Regions from separate parts of the Maribacter aurantiacus genome, predicted to be linked through region 2. Evidence: riboswitches for the same ligand, from Rfam matches in the RefSeq annotation. Region 2 holds a riboswitch; the other holds the start of a gene.

Region 1 (11,898 bases), on a different contig from region 2:
GATGGGAACGGCATCGTGGGGCAATTCCGCAAACTTCAACAACACCTTTTCCTTGGAAACATGTTCCAAGACTTTGGCATCCCCAAAAGTGGCATCGGTGGTAATGAGTTCCCGTGAATCCAAAAATCGGGCATTAATGCCTTTACCGATCAAAAGTTTGGTCACCAATTTAGCCGAAATCAATTCCCCATACGCCAAAACCTCATCCTTAATCTTGGCACTATAATCGCCCAATAAGGAAACCCCTTCGAACAACTTGGCCAAGCTCTTGAACTCCTTGGAAAGGTTTACATTGCAGTACGTATGCTGTTGGTAATTTTCCAGTGCCTCGAAATCTTCCTTGTACGGTTTTCCCTTGGCGGCCTTATCCAACAGACTTTCCAATTGATCGGTCGCCTTTTCACGTGCGGATAACACCACGGCAATATTCTCGCCTGACTTCACTTTGGAAACGATGACGTCCAACACGCGTTCCAATCCCTCTCCGTTGCTCAAGGACTTCCCCCCGAATTTCAAGACTTTTACCTTTCCCGATTTTCCATTTGTATTGAAAATGGAACTCAGCAGTTTTTCCATTTGCTCGAACTCGATCAGAAAGGCATCATGACCATGGAGCGATTGTACCTCGCCATAGGTTACGTTACTATTGGCCTGGGCCAACTGTTTAAAGGTATCCTTGTTCTCCTTCGCCGTAAAAAACAGGTCGGAATCCACCCCAATGATATGGATATTGGTAGCACTATTTTGAAGTTTGATGAAGTTCTCTTCGCCGTTTCGGGTCACATCGATGGTCTTCAACAATTGGTTCATCAGTTTATAGGCCGATAATTGAAAGCGTTCCTGTAACTTTTCCCCGTGGTGCATCAGCCAGCTTTCCACATTGAACACCTGAAGCTCCTCGTTCGTACTGCGTTTAAACCGCTCCTTGAAGGACTCGGGGGTACGATAGCACAACATGGCGTGCATACGGGCGTCGTGTACGGGCTGTTTGGAATTCACCAGAAACTGTTCCTGGATCTGACAATTGGCGATGAGCCAATCGGTCGATTTCCAGTCAGACGCCACTGGAACCAGATGCTCCGTCAAATTGGGATTGATGGCCGCCATTTCCCAGGCGATACCCCCTCCCAAAGAACCCCCGATGATGGCAAAAAGCTTTTTAATGTTCAGTTTTTCCAACCCCAACAAGAAAATGCGGGCGATATCCCCGGCCACAAAATCCTTATAATTTTCAATGACAAACTTATCGTATCCGTTTCCGGGGATGTTAAAACAAAGGATGGTATACTTTTTCGTATCGATGCATTTTCCATCGCCGATTAAGGCAGACCACCAACCGTTTTCTCCCGTAACGTTGGAATTCCCCGTGAGGGCATGGTTCACCAAAATTATGGGAGCCGTATGGAGCTTGGCCCCAAACAGTTCATAGGACAGTTCTATATCCTGGGTTACTCCAGAAAGCGTGGTATATTCCCTTATATGTAAATGATGTAGCATAGGATGCCAAAATTATCTATTTATCAGCGTTTTGCCGTGTATTGACTCGTTTCTTTTACCGCTAGATATTGGCTGCGGCAAAGGCCTGTTCCAAATCGGCCTTTAAATCTTCTATATCCTCTAGGCCAACGGAAAGTCGGATCAAATCCTGAGAAACGCCCGCACCCAGTTGCTGTTCTTGCGTCAACTGCTGATGTGTGGTACTCGCCGGATGGATAATGAGGGATTTTGTATCGCCAATATTTGCCAAAAGCGAGAATATTTTGGTGGCATCGGTCACGCTTTTGGCCGCTTCAAATCCTCCTTTAACCCCAAAGGTAACCAAGCCGCTTTGGCCTTTGGGCAGGTATTCCTGGGCCAAATCATAATAATCGTCGCCCTTTAATCCGGGATATTTTACCCAAGCGACCTCGTCCCTGCTTTGCAGCCATTCTGCAAGCTCCAAGGCATTCGCACTATGTTGCTTAATACGCACGGGTAAGGTTTCCAATCCCTGTATAATTTGAAAGGCATTGAACGGACTCAAAGCACCGCCAAAATCCCTAAGACCTTCCAAAATCAGTTTAAAGGTAAAGGCTGCAGCTCCCAAGGCTTCATGATATACTAAACCGTGATACCCTGCGGAAGGTTCCGTAAATTCCGGGAATTTTCCATTGGCCCAGTCGAAAGTACCCGCATCGATAATGGCACCGCCCAAAGATGTACCCTGACCCCCAATGTATTTTGTCAAAGAATGGATGACCAAATTGGCGCCATGTTCAATGGGGTTTAATAATGCCGGAGTGGCTACCGTATTATCCACGATGAACGGAACGCCCGCTGCTTTGGCTTCCTTGGATATAGCCTTTAAATCGAGAACGTCCAGTTTTGGATTTCCCAAAGATTCCACAAAGATAGCCCTGGTATTTTCCTTTACGGCCTTCCCAAAATTTTCGGGTTTTGAGGCATCTACAAAGGTCGTATGGATTCCCAAACGTGGGAGCGTCACATTCAACAGGTTGAACGTACCCCCATATAAACTGCTGGAGGCTACAATATGGTCCCCGGCCTTTAAAAGCGTCAACAACCCCGTAGAAATGGCAGCCGTTCCCGAGGAGAATACCACCGCACCGATACCACCTTCCACAGCGGCCAAACGGTCCTGAAGAATCTGGTTGGTAGGGTTGTTCAAGCGGGTATAAATAAAGCCCAATTCGGCCAAGGAAAATAGATTGGCCGCATGTTGGGTGTTATTGAATACGTACGACGATGTCTGATAGATAGGTACGGCCCTAGTACCTGCGGATTGTGTAGTGTCATGCCCGGCATGAAGTGCGTTCGTTGCTAATTTTTGATTGCTCATGATTTTTGTTTTTTAATGGTTAAGTCCTTGATTGATCGCGGACATCATAAATTGATTAAAAAAGCCAAACCCGAACCTGCCGACGATGCGGTTCGATAAAATCAAAAAGTTATAAGAAAGTGAATCGAAGAAATTTCGATGACTGTTATCCTTCCCCAAACGGGGTAGAATGTAGCACCTTCTTGTTTCCGATAATCGGGTGAACAAGGGTTGCTAAGGCTTCAAAGGGTCCAATCCCTCCACCTTTCTTGATAACTATTCAATACGTGTTTGAACTTAACGGGGCAAATATAAGGGCAGGAACTTTTAAAATCCTAATCAAATCCAAAAATTTAACAAAACCCTAGTGAAACGATAGGTTTAAACCTCTTTCCCTTTATGGCAAACCTTAAAAAGCTCCTCCCTTTAAAAAAGGGAGGTGGCGCGATACGGAGTATCGGGTCGGAGGGATTGTAAAATATTAATTAAAATCCCAATCTCCCCGACTCGGCATGGCCGAATCACCCCTCTTTGCAAAAGAGGGGTGCAAATTTTATAGCAAACAAGTGAAAATTTAAGTTCCAAAAAAAGCTCCTCCCTTTGGAAAAGGGAGGTGACGCGATACGAAGTATCGGGTCGGAGGGATTGAAAATATTAACCTAAATCCCTATCTCCCCAATTCGGCATGGCCGAATCAACCTTCTTTAAAAAAGAAGGGAGCAAATTTTATACTAAACAAGTTGATAATGTAAGTTCCAAAAAAAGCTCCTCCCTTTAGTAAAGGGAGGTGGCACGATACGAAGTATCGGGTCGGAGGGATTGAAAATATAAACTCAAAACCAAACTCCCCGATTCAGCAACGCCGAATCACCCCTCTTTTCTAAAGAGGGGAGCAAATTTTATAATAAACGAGTGAAAATTTAAGTTCCAAAAAAAGCTCCTCCCTTTTTCAAAGGGAGGTGGCGCGATACGGAGTATCGGGTCGGAGGGATTGAAATTTTTGAACAAACAAGTCAATCTCCCCGATTCAGCAACGCCGAATCACCCCTCTTTTCTAAAGAGGGGAGCAAATTATTAGTATTTTTAGTTGTGCCTAATAAACACCATAACCGCAAGGAATTTTTGGACAGAAGAAAAGAGCTTAGAAAAAAGTTAACTTCTGCCGAAGCCTTTTTATGGAAACATCTGAAAGCAAAACAATTGGAAGGTAGAAAATTCCACAAGCAACACAGTATTGACTGGTTCATTGTGGATTTTTATTGCCCTTCTGAAAAATTAATCATTGAATTGGATGGGCAAGTCCACATGAATCCAGTGGCCCACACCCATGATGAAAAACGGACCGAGCACATTGAGAATCTTGGTTTGAAGGTAATCCGATTTGAAAACAAAATGGTATTTGAAAATTTACCATCCGTACTAGAAGAAATCAAAAATAACTTTACAAGCTCCTCCCTTTAGAAAAGGGAGGTGGCTCGATACGGAGTATCGGGTCGGAGGGATTGAAAATATTGTACTCAAAACCAATCTCCCCGATTCGGCATGGCCGAATCACCCCTCTTTTCTAAAGAGGGGAGCAAATTTTATAGCAAACAAGTGAAAATTTAAGTTCCAAAAAAAGCTCCTCCCTTTGGAAAAGGGAGGTGACGCGATACGGAGTATCGGGTCGGAGGGATTGAAAAAATCAAACCAAAAATCAATCTCCCCGATTCAGCAAAGCTGAATCACCCCTCTTTGCAAAAGAGGGGAGCAAATTTTATAGTAAACAAGTGAAAATTTAAGTTCCAAAAAAAGCTCCTCCCTTTGGTAAAGGGAGGTGGCGCGATACGGAGTATCGGATCGGAGGGATTGAAATACTTACGGTAATACCGTAAACTCAATCTTGGAATCCGTGAAAACCGTATGGGTCTGGGTCTTAAAGTCGGTTTCATCCGCCTTAAAAATATTTTCCACATACGTTTGGGGGTTCAAATCTATTAAAGGAAACCAGGTGCTCTGCACCTGAATCTGTAATTTGTGTCCCTTTTTGATTGTATGGAATACATCCTGAAGCTTAATATTTACAGCCGTTTTTTCATTGGGCACAAAGGGTTCCGGGTCTGAGAAACTGTTCCGAAACCTTCCCCTTAATACCTCACTACGCACCATCAAATGGTAGTTGCTCATTTTAAGATGGTCCTGCATCTCCTCATGATTTTCGGCATCGGCAGGGTGCACATCGATTACTTTTACGATCCAATCCGCAGCCGTTCCCGTGGTGGCAACATTCAAATTCGCCATAATATCGCCTGCCAAGGTAAGGTCCTCTGTCAAAACATCGGTCTCAAAAACCAATACGTCCGACCTTCTTGCGGCGAATCGTTGATCGTCCGTCATATATTTTCTAGGGGTGAAAACCGATTTAATATCCTCCGAATACGGTACCGGTTTTTTAATATCACTAACGAACTGTATTCCTGTTTCGCCCCGCTTCTCCGTGGTCAATTCCTGATTTTCGCTCAGATACATATCCTGCTTCTCGACCCCGGCAGGTGGCCAGGTATCGTATTGTTTCCACTCCTTCCTACCGGAATCAAAGACATAGGCTTCGGGGAGTCCACTATTCATGCTTCCATCGCCTTTGAGAAAATGATGGAAAAACTTCGTCTCAATGTTTTCCTGAAAAAATTCGGAAATACCATCCCCAAAATAATAATTCCCTACGATGTTCTTTCCCCTGCTTCTGGCCCATCCGCCATGGTCCCAAGGACCAAATACCATGGTGTTGTAGTTGTCCTTATTATACTTTTCAATGTTTTTGTAGGTTTCCAAGGGACCGTACAAATCTTCGGCATCGAACCAACCCCCAACAATCATGGTAGCTACATGGTTTTTTACATCCTTCAAGTGTTGGATAAGTCCCCGGCTTTGCCAAAGCTCATCGTAATTGGGATGTTCCTTTAACTCGTTCCAAAAGAAATCGTCCGTCTGGCCGTCCATGGCCATCCTTGGGGTATCCCCGGTTTCGTACTCAAAAAATCGATCTAAATTTTTTAAGGGCCCTGCATCCAGAAAAAACTGATACTGGTCTTCCGTTCCCAGGTCCGGAAGGTCATACCATGCCGTATCAATGGGCTGATCCCCATTGGGCCTAGGCGTCCCGAAAACGCTCGTCGCCCTAAAATAACTCAACAAATAGGCGCCGTTGTGGTGGAAATCGTCAAAAAAGAAATCGCCGATACACGCCTGGGGCGAAGCCGCCTTTAAAGCCGGGTGCGCATCCACCGTGGCATAGGTGGAATAAAACCCGGGATAGGAAATGCCCCAAATTCCTACCCTGCCATTGTTGTTTTCCACATTGTTCACCAACCATTCTATAGTATCGTAGGTGTCTGAACTTTCATCGATGTCTTGATCCGATTTCTTATTGGGAATAAAGGCCCGCATATTTTCATAGTGGCCCTCGCTCAACCACCTGCCCCGCACGTCTTGATATACCACGATATACCCCTCCTTCATCATATGCTTATTGGGTGCGATAGCTTCCTTGAACTGACCTTCACCATAGGGTCTGGAACTATAGGGGGTGCGTTGCATAATGATAGGATATTTTACGGAAGTATCCTTAGGGGAATAAATGGTGGTGTGTAGCTTAATACCGTCACGCATTTCAATATCCACCTCCTTTTTGGTGTAATTGTCGGCTACATAGGTATCCGAAACCTCAATGGTCTCCGTAGTTTGGTTCGTTCTTTTGCAGGAATACGCAAAGGAAGTAATAATGAACAATGTCAGTAGATACTTTAAGGTAGATTTCATTATGGTTGAATTAATTGTCCTTAAAGCTAGGAAAGAATGGTTATTCCTGAAAATAAAAAAGAGCCATATATGGCTCCTTTATGTAAATAGTATTGAAAATTTGTTATAGCCCAAAGGCGACTTTTACCTCCTGCACCATATCCAATTTCTCCCAGGTAAACAATTCTACTTCCATTTCAACCCGACCGTTATACGGGGATTCGAAAACTTTGATCACTTTTTTGGATTCCTTACCCATGTGACCATAGGCAGCGGTTTCCAAATAAATGGGGTTTCTAAGCTTTAGGCGTTCCTCGACCGCAAAAGGTCTTAAATCGAACAATTGCCTTACTTTTCTGGCAATTTCACCGTCGCTCAAATTGACATTGGACGTTCCATACGTTTCCACAAAAATGGACGTAGGTTCCACTACCCCAATGGCATAACTTACCTGAACCAAAATTTCATCGGCGACGCCGGCAGCAACCAAATTTTTGGCTATATGACGCGCCGCGTAGGCCGCGCTACGGTCTACCTTGCTGGGATCCTTACCACTAAAGGCTCCTCCACCATGGGCTCCCTTGCCTCCATAGGTATCCACGATAATCTTTCTTCCGGTCAAACCGGTGTCCCCATGAGGCCCACCGATGACGAATTTTCCCGTGGGATTGATATGATAGGTAATCTGGTCATCGAACAATTGCTGAATTTCCTCAGGCAATTGGGATTTCACCTTAGGGATAAGGATGGATATGATGTCCGATTTAATCTTTGACAGCATAGCCTCATCGTTGGAATCAAAGGCATCGTGCTGGGTGGACACCACAATGGTATCGATACGTTGCGGTACATTTTCATCCGAGTACTCGATGGTTACCTGTGCCTTGGCATCCGGTCTTAAGTATTTTATTTCCTTCCCTTCCCTACGAAGTTCCGCCAAGGTGTGCAATATTTTATGGGAAATGTCCAAGGCCAAAGGCATGTAATTCTCCGTTTCCTTTGTGGCATAACCGAACATCATCCCCTGATCCCCGGCTCCCTGTTCCTCTTTGGAACCCCTGTCCACACCTTGATTGATGTCTTGGGATTGTTCATGAATCAAGGAAATTACGCCACAGGAATCGCCACTAAATTGGTACTCGCCTTTGGTATATCCTATTTTATTGATGACCTCCCTTGCAATATTCTGCACGTCCAAATAGGTATGGCTTTTCACTTCTCCAGCCAATACTACCTGACCCGTAGTAACCAAGGTTTCACAGGCCACTTTACTTTCTGGGTCAAAAGCCAAAAAATGATCCAACAGGGCATCACTGATTTGATCTGCCACTTTATCCGGATGTCCTTCACTAACGGATTCCGATGTAAATAAATACGCCATTTCTTTTTCTTTTAAAAAGGATTTGGAAGTTGCCCGACTAAAGGAGGTATTGTTTCTCAGGAGAGCGCCGGAAACGTTCCCGACACAAAACTGCTTTAGCATTTTTAACGAGGTTGCAATCAGTCAAATCCTTCCTCTTTATTTATGGGCCAAAGTTATTCAAAAAGTTTAATTATCAAAGTTAGATTAAGCGTTTTACAACCTAATTTTCTGCATTTTATCAAATAAAAATATTGTAGGCATTTCAACTACTATTTTTTCTGAAAGTTAATATACTTCGTATATTGTACGCTACAACTTTTTCAGAACAACTAACCGTTAAATAACACCAAATGCACATTGCCGTAGCAGGAAACATTGGAGCAGGTAAAACCACATTGACAAGATTACTGGCCAAACATTATAAGTGGGAAGCGCATTTTGAGGACGTTGTGGACAACCCCTACCTCGATGATTTTTACACCCAAATGGAACGTTGGAGCTTTAACCTTCAAATCTATTTCCTAAACAGCAGGTACAGACAAATTGTCCAGATCCGGGAAACCGGTAAGGACGTCATACAGGACCGTACCATTTATGAGGATGCCCATATTTTTGCACCCAACCTTCATGCCATGGGCCTTATGACCAATAGGGACTTTAAAAATTATTCCAGTCTGTTTGAATTGATGGAATCTTTGGTGGAACCCCCTGAACTGCTTATTTACCTTAGAAGTTCCATACCCAATTTGGTAAAACAGATACACAAACGAGGCAGGGATTATGAAAACAGTATTTCGATTGATTATTTAAGCCGATTGAACGAACGCTATGAAGCGTGGGTCCACGGTTATGATAAAGGTAAATTGTTGATCATTGATGTGGACGAAATTGACTTCGTGGACAAACCCGAGGATCTTGGTAAAGTAATTAACAAAATCGATGCGGAAATAAACGGGTTATTTTAAACCCTCTCAAGTAGACTACCTAGGGCTAGGCCACAAGGCATTCGTAGTAAGCGACCTTCTAATTTCGGGTCAGGCCTCGGTAAATAAAACCCTTTGGCGGTGCCAATTAAATAAAACCTTGTTCTTTTGCATGGGCTATGGCTTCTTCCGTTTTGTTCACCATTAAAAAGGGAATGTTTTTGTGGGCCGAGAACAAATTGGATACCCTGGCCATTCTTCGGCCGTCCGATACACTCCTCAAGTAAATGGCCTTTATCCGGTTGGGAAACAACTTTGCAATTTCAATGTAAATATCCGCGTCCTTTTCACCACTATCTCCAATTAGAATGAAGGAAAGCTGCGGATAAGTATTTAAGATTCCCGTGATTTCCTTTTGCTTTTGGGGTTTCTCACTTCGTTTTCTTCGGGTAAAACTGGACATACTTCGCAGTAAAATGGGACCTTTTGGGAATTTGTTGATCGTAAGAAAAAGTTCCAAATATCGGTATAGGTTCCAAGGACTATGGCTTACATAGAAAATAGGGTTCGCCTCTTCCTCAGCTTTGCCTTGATGAAGTAGATGATAAAATTCCGCCGCCCCTTCCAAGGGCCTTCTGCTTGTCGCCCTTTTAAACATGGTATTGATAATCACTTCCCACTTTAAGGAAGAGACCACGCCCGTATGCAAGATGGTATCATCAATATCACTAATGACCCCAAATTTTGCCTTAGCACTGGGAATCAACATTTCCCCGGGAAAGCGGTTTTGGTTTATTATTTCCCTTTTTAGTTTGGTGTCCTGAAAGGAGATTTCAAATTTCACCCACCCTTCCTCGTTCACATATTCAGAAAGGTTCTCCACTTGCTCGTTCACCAAATAATATCCTTCATGGTCCGTCTTTCCTTGAAGGATGATGGTATCGCCAATGGCAATTCGTATTGGGGTGTTTTTAATCTCATCGGTCTCGAACCGTTTCCAAGTATTGATCAATAACTTAAAAGCGCCTTTATGCCCCAGGTCGATATTCTCATCTTCCAGCGCCCTACCACGGACATAGAATCTATGAGAAGTCCCATATCCATTAAATGCGATAATCTGAAGTTTATCCTTTTTAAGAAATCCCATATGCTCAAAAATACATTCATTTTCCATTGGGCATGAAAAATTTTACCGTAAAAATACCGCTAGTAGATTTTCACTCATTCAAACAGACCCTTCACTCATTGGCCATTTTAAGACCGAGTCCTTTAGCATAGCTTTAGTTCATAACAAAACGCATGTATAATCAGGCTTGCACCATGGAAGCCACAATTATTTAAAAGATGAAACCAAAAAAGAACCCGAAAAAAGACCTCATCAAAAAAAGTGGCCTTTTCTTTGTTTTAGGACTCATGCTCCTACTAGGGCTGGCATTTGTTGCCTTGGAATGGAAAACGTATGAACCTAACTCCATCTATGATGTAAGCATGAATGTTGCTCCAATTGAAATAGATGAAGAACCGCTAGAAATATTTAAGATTGAAAGACCCAAAATTAAACAAGTGCTTCCCCCTGAAATAAAAGTGGAAGACAACGATGTTGAAATTGATGAAACTGAAATATTATCTACAGAAGCTGATACCGAAACCGAAATAATTGAACCTGAAGATTTAGTGGTTGAAGAAATAGAGGAAGAGGTCAATGTAAACTGGATAACGATAGAAGATGTGCCCGTTTTCCCAGGTTGCGAAAATGCCAAGGACAAACGGGAATGTTTTAACGAAATGATGCAAAAGCATATCCAAAAAAACTTCCGTTATCCAGAAATGGCCCAAGAAATGGGGATTCAGGGTAGGGTCAGTACCCAGTTTGAAATCAAAAGCGATGGATCTATTGGAACCATACAAAAAAGAGGACCCCATAAAATTTTGGAGGAAGAAGCTATTCGCATTCTTTCAAAACTTCCTAAAATGACCCCAGGAAAACAAAGAGGAACTCCTGTAAAGGTCTCTTTTAGTATTCCCATTCATTTTAAACTTCAGTAATACTTCGGCATACAAAAAATAAAACGGTCCCGCCAATAATGGCAGGACCGATACTATTTTAGAAATAATTAAATAAAAAGGTCTTACTGAACTTCTTCCTTAACATCTTCGACTACTTTTTCGATTTGGACTTTAACACCTTCACTAGATTTGTTGAAGGCCTCGATTTTGGCTTTCACTTCCTCCTCAGTTCCTTCAAAAACTTGCTCGCTTATGGACTTTTGACCATTTTCGGTTAAAGTAGTCACCACAGTAGCCTTTACCATGGTATCTCCAGTTTTTTCCATTTTTACCTCAACTTGTTTTTCAACTTGCTTTGCAACAACTTCGGTAGCGATTTTCTCTTCGTTATAAGCCGTCATGCTATCGCCGCTCATTGCAATACTTGGCGCAATTACCAAAGCCACAACGGACATTAACTTCAAAAGAATATTCAAGGAAGGACCTGAAGTATCCTTGAAAGGATCTCCTACCGTATCACCTACAACCGCCGCTTTATGGGCGTCCGTACCTTTACGTCCGTCACTTTCTATGGTTTTTTTAGCGTTATCCCAAGCACCACCGGCATTGGACTGGAAGATGGCCATCAAAACTCCACAAGTAGTTACACCTGCCAAAAGTCCGCCCAACATTTCGGCACCACCTATAAAACCAACTGCAACAGGAACTGCAATGGCCAAAAGACCTGGCAATACCATTTCCTTAATGGAGGCCTGTGTAGAAATGGCCACACACTTATCATATTCCGCAACACCATCGGCTGCATCAAAAGTAGCTCTCTGGGCTTCGGTAGCTTTGGACATATCGGAATCCACCGCTCTCATAACCTCCAAGGCCGCCTTTAATTGGGGGATATCCCTAAACTGTCTACGAACCTCTTCGATCATGGCCATGGCCGCACGCCCCACCGCATTCATAGATAATGCAGAAAATACGAATGGTAACATACCACCAACCAGTAGACCGGCCAT
Region 2 (11,898 bases):
GTCGTTGGGTATGAACGATATTGCGGAGGTGAGTTTTAGGTTAAACAAACCTATTTTTTACGATAAGTTCAAAAATCATAGGACCAATGGTTCCTTTATTCTTATCGATACACAATCAAATAATACGGTAGGAGCCGGGTTTATAAGTTAGTCGTAATCCTGAATTAAATGTTGAATATAATTTTAAATTAAAACATATTAATCCGATAGGATTTATATTATTATTAAAGCAGCAGGACAAGATCATATAAAAAATAGCAATGCAAAGTTTTAGAACAGAAATAGAAAATCCGATTGTTGAAAAGGACATCCTAGAGTTGGAACGAAAGATTCATGAGTTCCACGGCGGTAAGTTGGATGAGGAGAAATTTCGAAGTCTTCGTTTGGCCAGGGGAGTTTATGGACAGCGTCAACCAGGGGTTCAAATGATCAGGATTAAGTTGCCTTACGGAAAGGTAACATCTAAACAATTGCATCGTATTTGTGAGGTTTCGGACGAGTATTCCAGAGGTAGGCTCCATATTACGACCAGACAGGATATCCAAATTCATTATGTGGATTTGAACAGGACTCCTGAACTCTGGGCGGAGTTGGAAAAGGATGATATTACCCTCAGGGAAGCCTGTGGTAATACGGTACGCAATGTAACGGCCAGTGAAACCGCAGGCATCGATATAAACGAGCCTTTTGATGTATCGCCCTATGCCCACGCCCTTTTTCAATATTTTTTGAGAAATCCCGTGAGTCAGGAAATGGGACGAAAGTTTAAGGTTTCCTTTTCCGCTTCGGATGAAGATACCGGACTTTCCTACATGCATGACCTTGGTTTTATTGCCAAAATCAAAGAAGGTATTAAAGGTTTTAAAGTGATGCTTGGTGGGGGATTGGGGTCACAACCGAGGCATGCAGATGTTTTATATGAGTTTTTGCCTTCGGATAAAATAATTCCTCTGATGGAAGTAGTGGTCCGTGTTTTTGACCGCTTTGGAGAACGAAAAAGCAGGGCAAAAGCCAGAATGAAGTTCTTATTAAAAGATGTAGGCTTGGATGGTTTTAGAAAACTGATCGATGAAGAATGCAAGGCAATTCCCTTTAAAACCTATCCCATTGATGCCTTGGAATACCCTAAAATAAAAGTTTCCGAGCTCGAAGCTCCAAAAGTAGAAATTGACGATATCAAGGAATTTGAAAAATGGAAGTCTACCAACATCCTACCACAGAAACAAGATGGTTTTGTGGCGATAGGAATTAAGGTTCTTTTGGGAGACTTTTATACGGAAAAGGCCAGATTGTTAGCGGATTTGGTACAGAACTATGCTGCGGGTGAATTCCGGTTGACTTTGCGCCAAAATATATTGATTCCCTATGTAAGAGAGGATGCCATTCCATTTTTCTTCGCGGAACTAAAAAAACTAGGCTTTGCTGAAGCCGGTTATAATAAGGCCTTGGATATTACCGCCTGTCCCGGAACGGATACCTGCAATCTGGGTATTGCGAGTAGTACGGGAATAGCGGAGGAGTTGGAACGGGTAATAAAAGCAGAATATCCACAATATATTGAAAATCCAGATGTGGTCATTAAAATAAGCGGATGTATGAACGCCTGTGGACAGCACAATATGGCCAATATTGGTTTCCAGGGTATGTCCGTTAGAACTAAAGATAAATTGGTGGCCCCTGCCTTACAGGTATTATTGGGAGGTGGAAACGATGGAAATGGAAATGGACGGTTTGCGGATAAAGTAGTTAAGGTGCCTAGTAAGCGAGGACCTGAAGCCTTACGATTGATATTGGACGATTTTGATGCTAACGGCAATGGAAAATCCTTTCCCGATTATTATGCCGGAAAAGGACAAATGTATTTCTACGATTTCTTGACCCATTTATCCAATGTCGATGATCTAACTGCCGATGATTTTGTTGATTGGGGAAATACCGAAAGATATGAGAAAGCTATCGGTGTGGGAGAATGTGCCGGGGTAGTCATCGATTTGATTGCGACATTGCTTTTTGAAAGTAAGGAAAAGATTCAGAATGCCCAGGAGAAATTTGAGGAGGAAAAATGGGCGGCCAGTATTTATTATGCTTATTCCTCTATGGTTAATTCGGCCAAGGCCTTATTGACGTCAGAAAATACCAAAGTGAACACCCACGCCAGTATTATCAAGGATTTCGATGAGAAGTTTGTTGCCAATGGTAGAATCGAGGTTTCGGGTGGTTTTGAGAACATGGTTTTGCAAATCAACAAAAATGAGCCCACGAAAGAATTTGCGACTTCCTATTTGAAAAATGCAAGATTGTTTTTAGAAACCGTTGAAAAGTATAGGGAACGAGAATTAGCGCAAGTTTAAAATGCAGTTTAACAAACAACCCAATCAAAAAACAATCGCAGCGGCAGTAAACACTCCCTTCCAAACGGGGGGGAGGTTAACTGTTGTGGGAGCAGGACCAGGTGACCCTGAATTGATTACCGTAAAGGCAATAAATGCCCTTCAAAGCGCCGATGTAGTTTTGTATGATGCTCTTGTTAACGAAGAGCTTTTAAAATATGCCCCAAAGGCAGAAAGGATATTCGTTGGAAAAATAAAAGGTTGTTACACCTATCAACAGGACCAAATAAATGAGTTGATTGTTTCCAGAGCAAAATCCCACGGACACGTAGTCCGGTTAAAAGGGGGTGATCCCTTTGTTTTTGGACGAGGGGCCGAGGAAATGGAATTTGCAGCTTTCCACGGTCTGGAAACGGCAATGGTTCCCGGAATTTCGTCCAGTTTAAGTGTGCCGGCCTATCAAAATATCCCAGTTACTAAAAGAGGGGCTTCGGAGAGTTTTTGGGTCATTACGGGAACTACAAAACAGCATAAATTATCAGGAGACGTAGCCTTGGCAGCTAAAAGTAATGCTACGGTTGTCATTCTCATGGGAATGTCCAAGTTACCCGAAATTGTTTCTTTTTTTAAAAAGGAAGGGAAGGACGAAACAGCTATTGCCATTATCCAAAATGGTACTTGGAAGGAAGAGAAAATAGCGGTAGGGACTATTTCCAATATAGAAGACGAAGTAAAGAAGAATAGGTTGTCCAATCCTGCCATCATTATTATTGGTGAAGTGGTTGGACATCGGCAAAAGCTTATCGAAATAAAAAAACGATATGTAGATAGTAAAGAGTTAAAAGTTCTAAGTGAATAGATAAAAGATTTTTTTGCCTAAACAGCTAACTCCTAACCACTAAATCCTAATTAAGAAGTATGATAAAAACAGATATTGTAATCATAGGTGCAGGCCCAACAGGATTATTCACCGTATTTGAAGCAGGACTGCTAAAATTAAAATGCCATCTTATCGATGCATTGCCACAGCCTGGTGGTCAGTGCTCGGAGATTTATCCCAAAAAACCGATTTATGATATTCCAGCTTTTCCGGAAATATTGGCGGGTACATTAGTGGATAATCTTATGGAACAGATAAAGCCATTTGAAGCCGGATTTACCTTGGGAGAACGGGCGGAAACCTTGGACAAACAAGAAGATGGCTCCTATATAGTTACCACGAACAAAGGTACACAGCACCATGCACCCGTTGTGGTGATTGCAGGCGGTTTGGGCTCTTTCGAGCCAAGAAAGCCTCCCATTTCCAATATTGTGGATTTTGAGGATAAAGGCGTGGCCTATATGGTTAAGGACCCGGAGGTCTATCGTGGTAAAAAGGTGGTTATTGCCGGTGGAGGAGATTCTGCCCTAGACTGGGCCATTTTCTTGGCCGATGTCGCTTCGGAAGTATCCTTGGTTCACCGTAGAAATGAATTTCGAGGAGCCTTGGACTCTGTTGAGAGAGCATCGGAATTGGCCAAATTGGGTAAAATAAAATTATTCACGGAAGCCGAGGTTAAAAAATTATATGGCGATGAGAAGTTGGAAGCCGTTGTCATCAAACATAACGACACCGAAAAGGGTGAAACCTACCTAGAAGTGGATAATTTTATTCCGCTTTTTGGACTTTCACCGAAATTGGGTCCTATCGGAAATTGGGGATTGGAAATTGAGAAGAATGCTATAAAGGTGAACAATGCCAAGGACTATCAGACAAATATACCGGGAGTTTTTGCCATTGGAGATGTCAATACCTATGAGGGCAAGTTGAAATTGATTCTTTCCGGTTTTCATGAAGCGGCGGTAATGTGTCAGTATGCTTATCAAATCATCAATCCCGGCAAACGATATGTGATGAAATATACTACGGTTGGTGGGGTAGAAGGATTTGATGGCTCCAAAAAAGAGGCTAAAAAAGAAGTGGTACAAAGTATAGCATAGTAATTTTTGAAACGACTAAGGAACCCTTCAAGAATACTAATTGAAGGGTTTTTTGTTATGGAAAAGTCTTTACAAAAATGATTATTTGGTTTTGAACGGGTAGAGCCGTTACTTTGCCCCAGTTCTATTAAAAACTGTATTGTTATCAAGAAAGGTGGAGGGAATAGACCCATTGAAGCCTTGGCAACCCTTGGACTAGTCTGATTTGGTCAGTAGGTAAGTAGGTGCTACGTTCTATCCCGAATGCCATCGGGAAAGATAACCCCAAAAGGCCTAGCCCAAATTCCTATTCTTGATTCCTTACGTTACATTTAAATGATTTAAAATAGGAGGTTATAACGTCCAATATGAAACAGAAATGAGCAATATAAAAGAGGAAATTCAAAAAAGAATTTTGGTATTGGATGGTGCGATGGGCACTATGTTGCAGCAATACAAGTTTACAGAGACGGATTTTCGTGGTGAACGATTTAAGGATTGGCACATAGATGTTAAAGGAAATAACGATATGTTGGCCCTTACGCAGCCAGAAGCTTTGGCGGAGGTACATCGTAAATATCTAGAGGCTGGGGCGGATATCATTGAGACCAATACTTTTTCCAGCACCACCATAGCTATGGCAGATTATGAGATGGAGGATTTTGTCTATGATTTTAATTATGAATCGGCCGTCATCGCCAAAAAAGTTGCCGAAGAATACACATTGACAACACCAGAAAAACCACGCTTTGTAGCAGGTAGTATGGGACCAACGAATAAAACAGCCAGTATGTCCCCAGATGTAAATGATTCAGGTTACAGGGCCATTACTTTTGAGGAATTACGCATAGCGTATAAACAACAAGTAGAAGCCCTTTTGGATGGTGGTGTGGATGTTTTGTTGATAGAAACCATAACGGACACCTTAAATTGTAAGGCCGCTTTATTTGCAATAGAAGAAGTAAAGGAAGAACGAAATATAGACGTTCCAATCATGATAAGCGGGACCATTACGGATGCATCTGGCAGAACGTTAACGGGTCAAACCGCGGAGGCATTTCTTATTAGCGTATCCCATATTCCTTTGTTAACTGTAGGACTCAACTGTGCCTTGGGAGCTAAGGACTTAGTGCCCCATTTAGAGGTCCTTTCCAAGAAGAGTGAGTTCGGAATCTCGGCCCATCCCAATGCCGGACTGCCCAATGCTTTTGGGGAATACGACCAAAATCCGGAACAAATGGCGAGTCAAATTAAGGAGTATTTGGATAAAGGGTTGATTAATATTATTGGGGGTTGTTGTGGAACTACGCCCGCCCATATTAAAGCAATTGCTGATTTGGTTAAGGATTACAAGCCAAGGCCATTAATGGTAGAGCAGGTATAGATATGGAAAGCAAACAAAAAAAATACCTTAAACTAAGCGGTCTGGAACCTTTAGTGGTTACACCAGAAAGTAATTTTATTAACGTAGGAGAAAGGACCAACGTAGCTGGTTCCAAAAGATTTCTGCGACTGATAAAAGAGGAAAAATTTGAAGAAGCATTGGATGTTGCTAGGGAACAGGTAGAAGGAGGAGCCCAGATAATCGATATCAACATGGACGATGGACTGATCGATGGTAAAGCAGCCATGGTCAAGTTTTTGAATTTGGTCATTGCCGAACCAGATATTGCGCGTGTCCCCATCATGATCGATAGTTCCAAATGGGAGATTATCGAAGCAGGTCTGCAAGTGGTTCAAGGTAAATGTGTTGTTAATTCCATTAGTCTAAAAGAGGGCGAAGCGGAATTCATACATCACGCCAAATTGATAAAGCGATATGGGGCTGCGGTCATCGTTATGGCTTTTGATGAAGTTGGTCAGGCGGACAATTACGAAAGACGTATTGAAATCGCCCGACGTTCTTACGATATTCTGGTTAACCAAGTGGGCTTTCCTCCAGAGGACATCATTTTTGACCTGAATATATTTCCAGTAGCTACGGGGATGGACGAACACAAATTGAATGCGCTCGATTTCATAAAAGCTACGAAATGGGTTAGGGAAAACTTACCCTATTGCAGTGTTAGTGGTGGTGTAAGTAATGTTTCTTTTTCATTTCGTGGTAATAATCCAGTTCGGGAGGCCATGCATTCGGTGTTTTTGTATCATGCGATAAAGGCCGGAATGAACATGGGTATCGTAAACCCAACGATGTTGGAGGTATATGACGATATTCCCAAGGACCTTCTGGAGCACGTAGAGGACGTAATGTTAAACCGTCGAGAAGATGCAACGGAGCGGCTCCTGGAATTTTCGGAATCCATTGTAGGTAAGGCCAAGGAAAGCAAGGTGGATAATTCTTGGAGAGAGGAACCCTTGCAGGAACGAATTACAAGGGCATTGGTCAAAGGAATCGATCAGTATATTGAAGTGGATGTGGAAGAAGCCAGAAAGGCATCTGACAAACCTATTGAAGTCATTGAAGGACATTTGATGACCGGGATGAACGTGGTAGGGGATTTATTCGGGAGCGGTAAAATGTTCCTGCCCCAAGTAGTGAAATCGGCGCGGGTCATGAAAAAAGCCGTTGCCTATTTGTTGCCCTATATTGAAGAGGAGAAATTGGCCAATCCGCAGGAAGGGGACTCCGAAGGTAATGGAAAAATATTGATGGCGACCGTGAAGGGGGATGTCCACGATATTGGAAAAAATATTGTCAGTGTGGTGCTGGCGTGTAACAATTATGAGATTATTGATTTGGGGGTAATGGTACCTCCGGAAAAAATAATACAGGAAGCCATAAACCATAATGTGGATATCATAGGCCTGAGCGGATTGATCACCCCTTCCTTGGATGAAATGGTACATCTTGCGAAGGAGATGCAACGAAACAATTTTAATATCCCATTACTGATTGGAGGGGCAACGACGAGCAAGGCCCATACCGCGGTCAAAATTGATCCCCAATATACGGAGGCCGTGGTCCATGTAAACGATGCTTCCAGGGCCGTAACCGTCGTTGGCGATCTTCTACAGAAAGAAACTTCGGCGGCTTACAAAATCAGAATTAAGGAAGACTATGATGACTTTAGGGACAAATTTTTAAAGCGTTCCGTAAAGAAGGAATATAAAACCATAGTGCAGGCCCGTGAGAATAAGTTTCAAATCGACTGGGGCAACGCTAAAATAAAGGAACCTCATATGATGGGGATACAGGTGATAGAAAATCAAGAGCTGGATAAATTAGTCTCCTATATTGATTGGACCCCTTTCTTTAGAAGTTGGGAATTGCATGGGAAATATCCCGATATATTGACCGACGAAGTGGTTGGGGAACAAGCAAGAGATTTATTTTCTGATGCGCAAAAAATGCTCAAGGATATATTAGACAAGAAACAGCTAAAAGCAAAAGCTGTATTTGGATTGTTTCCGGCAAATACCGTAAATGCTGATGATATCGAGGTCAGGAATCCTGATGATGGAAATACCTATGAGTTTAGGACACTAAGACAACAGTTACAGCGCAGGGAAGGCGTTGCAGATTATGCCCTGGCCGATTTTATTGCACCAAAGGAAAGCGGTGTCCAGGATTATATTGGGACTTTCTGTGTTTCCACAGGTTTTGGTACCGCTGAATTGGCTGCGGAATTTGAAAAGAATTTGGATGATTACAGTTCAATTATGGTCAAGGCATTGGCGGACCGTTTGGCCGAGGCCTTTGCGGAATATTTGCATAAGGAGGTGAGAATCAACTATTGGGGCTATGCCAAGGATGAAAATTTAAGTAATGAGGAATTGATCAAGGAATCGTACAAAGGAATACGCCCGGCCCCGGGATACCCAGCATGTCCTGATCATTTGGAAAAACTGACCATTTGGGAATTACTTCAAGTAGAGGAAAGAATAGGGGTAAAGCTAACGGACAGTCTGGCCATGTGGCCGGCAGCATCGGTTTCAGGGTATTATTTTGCCAATGCGGAAGCGAAATATTTTGGACTGGGAAAAATTAAGGAAGACCAAGTAGCAGATTTTGCCCAAAGAAAAGGAATCAGTTTGGAAAAGGCCAAAAAATGGCTCGCGCCAAATATTGCCGATGATTGATATGCGTTAGGGATTGAAGCGGCATCTTTTATAAATTGTAGATTTATAAATATATAGCTGAAAGCCCGCCCGAACGCCCAAAAAATGAAAGGCCACCTAGCCCCCAGAGAGGGAATAAAAGTATCGGTCATATTAATTGTGGAAGGTTGAAATTTTAAAATAATAAATAGAGTCCCCGATTAAGCTCCCTCTCCTTGGGAGAGGGCGGGGGAGAGGCCCATGAAAGTAACGGAACATATAAAACAAGCCAAGGGTAAAACCTTGTTCTCATTCGAGCTGATACCGCCCGTGAAGGGCAAAAGCATTCAGGAACTGTATGATAATATAGATCCGCTGATGGAGTTCAAACCGCCATTTATCGATGTGACCACCTCCAGGGAGGAATATGTATATATAGACAAAGGCGGACTTTTGGAGAAAAAGGTGACCCGAATGCGGCCCGGTACGGTGGGGATTTGTTCCTCCATCCAGCACAAATATCATGTGGATACGGTTCCGCATCTGTTGTGCGGCGGTTTTACCAAGGAGGAAACGGAATATGTGTTGGTGGATTGTCATTATCTGGGTATTGATAATGTAATGGCGCTCCGGGGGGATTCCATGAAAGAGGAACGATATTTTGTGCCTACGGAAGGGGGCCATTGCTATGCCAAGGAATTGGTTTCCCAAATACGGAATCTGAGTCGTGGGGAATATTTGCATGAAACCATTGACTCTGATGATAATGCTGATTTCTGTATAGGCGTGGCCGGATATCCCGAAAAGCATTTGGAAGCTCCTTCTTTGCAAACCGATTTAAAACGATTAAAGGAAAAAGTGGATGCCGGGGCGGACTATGTGGTGACGCAGATGTTCTTCGACAATCAAAAATTCTTTGAATTTGTGGAAGCTGCCAAAAATTTAGGTATTACCGTGCCCATTATTCCGGGAATCAAGCCCATTGCGGTAAAAAGACATCTGCAATTGTTGCCGCAGGTGTTTCGGATCGATATTCCCCAGGATTTAATTGATGCGGTGGAAGCTTGTCAGAACAACAAAGATGTACGACAAGTGGGTATAGAATGGGCCATTCAACAATCGAAGGAATTGAAGTCGGCCGGTGTACCCGTTTTGCACTATTATTCCATGGGAAAATCGGATAATATCAAGGCCATTGCCCGGGAGGTTTTTTAGTTTGGCCTAGCGCTGGGCGCTTTACGCTAAACGGTGAATACCAAACGTAATGTGTAGAAAATGTTTTATTAGTAACAGCCAACAAAAAAAAGCTACTGACCGTTTAGCGCTTACCGCTCAATAATCAATAATTGATCGTATTGAAACCTATATCCAACCCCAAGTAACGAACAACGATTAACGAACAACCAAAAAAAACTATCCCCCAACTTCACTACCTTTGCCATTCATGAATTGGAAATGTTTTTTGTTTTTATCCCTTTTGGGAACTTTATGTTTTTCCCAAGATGCGGAGGTCAAAAAGCATACCTTGGACCTAAGTCAGTTCTATGGCTCGGTTATGCTTCATAACACCGACATTTCCCATTTAATTACCAATCACCCTGGGGGATTTATCTTAGGTTATAACCGAAAAACATACGGTTCCAAAGAATGGGAGGAACTCTATAATTATCCGGATTATGGGGCTTCCTTCATATATCAGGACATGAACAATCCAACCTTGGGACAGAACTACGGGCTATACGCGCATTACAATTTCTATTTCTTAAAAAGGAACATCCAATTTAGGATCGGGCAAGGGATTGCGTATACCACCAAACCGTACGACAGGGAGGAAAACTTTAGGAACAACGCATATGGGTCGGATTTTCTGAGTTCCACCTTCTTGATGCTCAATTATCACAAGGAGAATATTATTTCTGGATTGGGTTTGAAGACTGGGGTTTCTGTCATCCATTATTCCAATGGAAATTTTAGGGCACCCAATACGTCCACCAATACCTTTGCGCTCAATTTGGGGCTGACCTATGATTTGGACGGTGGTGAGGAATTGGCCTATATAAGGACTCCCGACCGTGAAAAAGTGACGGAACCGGTCCGTTATAATCTGATATTGCGCGGGGGACTCAACGAAAGCGATGTAATAGGTTCCGGACAATATGGGTTTTTTATTTTTTCTGGATATGCCGATAAAAGATTGGGAAGGAAAAGTGCCATTCAGGTAGGGGCCGATGTGTTTTTTTCGAATTTTTTGAAGGAACTGATTCGGTTTCAGGCCACGTCATTTCCCGAAATGGATGTCCAGCCCGATGATGATTACAAACGAATTGGCGTTTTCTTGGGTCATGAACTGTTCATCAATAAAGTGTCTGTTATCACGCAGCTGGGCTATTATGTGTATTATCCCTTTGATTTTGAAGGACGTGTGTATAATAGAGTTGGTTTAAAACGCTATTTTGGAAAGCAATGGTTTGGTGCCATTACATTGAAATCGCATGGTGCCGCTGCCGAAGCCGTCGAATTTGGAATGGGAATACGATTATAGAAAATGTTTAGGAACAAAAATTATCAAAAAAATAAATGTAAGCAATGGTTGCATCATTGCTTTGTGATATTTTCATTATTTGTTTAGTGCCTACGTCTTGTAGTAACGAAAATGCACCCGATTGCTTACAAACTTCAGGTGAAATCATACGCGAGGAAGTTGAAGTGCCTGAATTCGATAAGATAACCGTTTTTGAAAAAATTGCCTTGGTTTTGAAACAAGGAGATTCCCAGAAGGTGGAGGTAGCGACAGGGGAGAATTTGTGGGAAGAATTATCTGTTGCGGTTGAGGGTGACCGACTCATACTTAGAAATGAAAATGGGTGTAATTTTTTTAGGGAGTACGGGCTAACCACCGTATATGTAACTTCGCCCAATATCAGTGAAATCAGAAGTAGCACGGGATTGGCCATAACGAGCGATGGTGTGCTCTCCTATCCAAGCCTTACGTTGCTTTCTGAAAGTTTTTTGGTTCCTGAAGCGGAAACTACGGACGGCGAATTCTACCTAGACCTAAATACGGGAGACCTCAGCATTGTCGTAAACGGGATAGCCTATTTTAAATTAAGGGGAAACACCCAAAATTTGAATGTGAACATAGCTGCAGGGGATTCCAGGGTGGAAGCGCAAGCATTGGTCTCCCAAAACGTTTCCATAAATCATAGGGGAAGTAATGATATCTTGGTCAATCCGCAGGAATCCATTTCCGGGGTCATAAGAGGGTACGGGGATGTTATTTCCTATAACCGACCTAACACTGTGGACGTATCTGTAATCTTCAACGGAAAGTTGGTCTTTAGGGACTAGTTTTGGAACCCGTTTCCAACCGATGTACGCTATCTGCATATTAAAAACATGTTAAAGGATACACGACTTATTCTTGTTCAATATTTCTTATTTATCTTTAAACAAAAAAATACTATGATTTCATCAAAAATATTTCAGTTTGTAACTTTTGTGACGCTCATGTTCGCCCTGCAAAATTCCGTTGCCCAAGAGATAACCGTTTTTCAAGGAATGTGGGGAG

The links. A riboswitch is a leader RNA that binds a small molecule or an ion and turns the genes downstream of it on or off. The one in region 2 is predicted to bind S-adenosylmethionine.
Region 1: it holds a riboswitch for S-adenosylmethionine, as region 2 does, so the genes downstream of both, FEK29_RS16945 (O-acetylhomoserine aminocarboxypropyltransferase/cysteine synthase family protein) here and FEK29_RS15265 (homocysteine S-methyltransferase family protein) in region 2, are expected to answer to the same signal.

What each region holds. Positions count from the first base shown of each region.
Region 1 is NZ_VBUK01000014.1:55,681-67,578, reverse strand. It holds gene thrA (bifunctional aspartate kinase/homoserine dehydrogenase I) at 1-1,497, opposite strand, end outside; gene FEK29_RS16945 (O-acetylhomoserine aminocarboxypropyltransferase/cysteine synthase family protein) at 1,559-2,839, opposite strand; SAM riboswitch class I at 2,982-3,097, opposite strand; gene FEK29_RS16940 (endonuclease domain-containing protein) at 3,941-4,279, shown strand; gene FEK29_RS16935 (CocE/NonD family hydrolase) at 4,676-6,616, opposite strand; gene metK (methionine adenosyltransferase) at 6,720-7,976, opposite strand; gene FEK29_RS16925 (deoxynucleoside kinase) at 8,309-8,923, shown strand; gene FEK29_RS16920 (App1 family protein) at 9,030-10,055, opposite strand; gene FEK29_RS16915 (energy transducer TonB) at 10,226-10,927, shown strand; gene FEK29_RS16910 (sodium-translocating pyrophosphatase) at 11,011-11,898, opposite strand, start outside.
Region 2 is NZ_VBUK01000011.1:18,079-29,976, forward strand. It holds gene FEK29_RS15245 (sulfate adenylyltransferase subunit 1) at 1-151, shown strand, start outside; gene FEK29_RS15250 (HEPN domain-containing protein) at 261-2,351, shown strand; gene cobA (uroporphyrinogen-III C-methyltransferase) at 2,353-3,189, shown strand; gene FEK29_RS15260 (NAD(P)/FAD-dependent oxidoreductase) at 3,249-4,310, shown strand; SAM riboswitch class I at 4,450-4,575, shown strand; gene FEK29_RS15265 (homocysteine S-methyltransferase family protein) at 4,669-5,673, shown strand; gene metH (methionine synthase) at 5,676-8,372, shown strand; gene metF (methylenetetrahydrofolate reductase [NAD(P)H]) at 8,592-9,545, shown strand; gene FEK29_RS15280 (acyloxyacyl hydrolase) at 9,775-10,872, shown strand; gene FEK29_RS15285 (head GIN domain-containing protein) at 10,917-11,678, shown strand; gene FEK29_RS15290 (hypothetical protein) at 11,793-11,898, shown strand, end outside.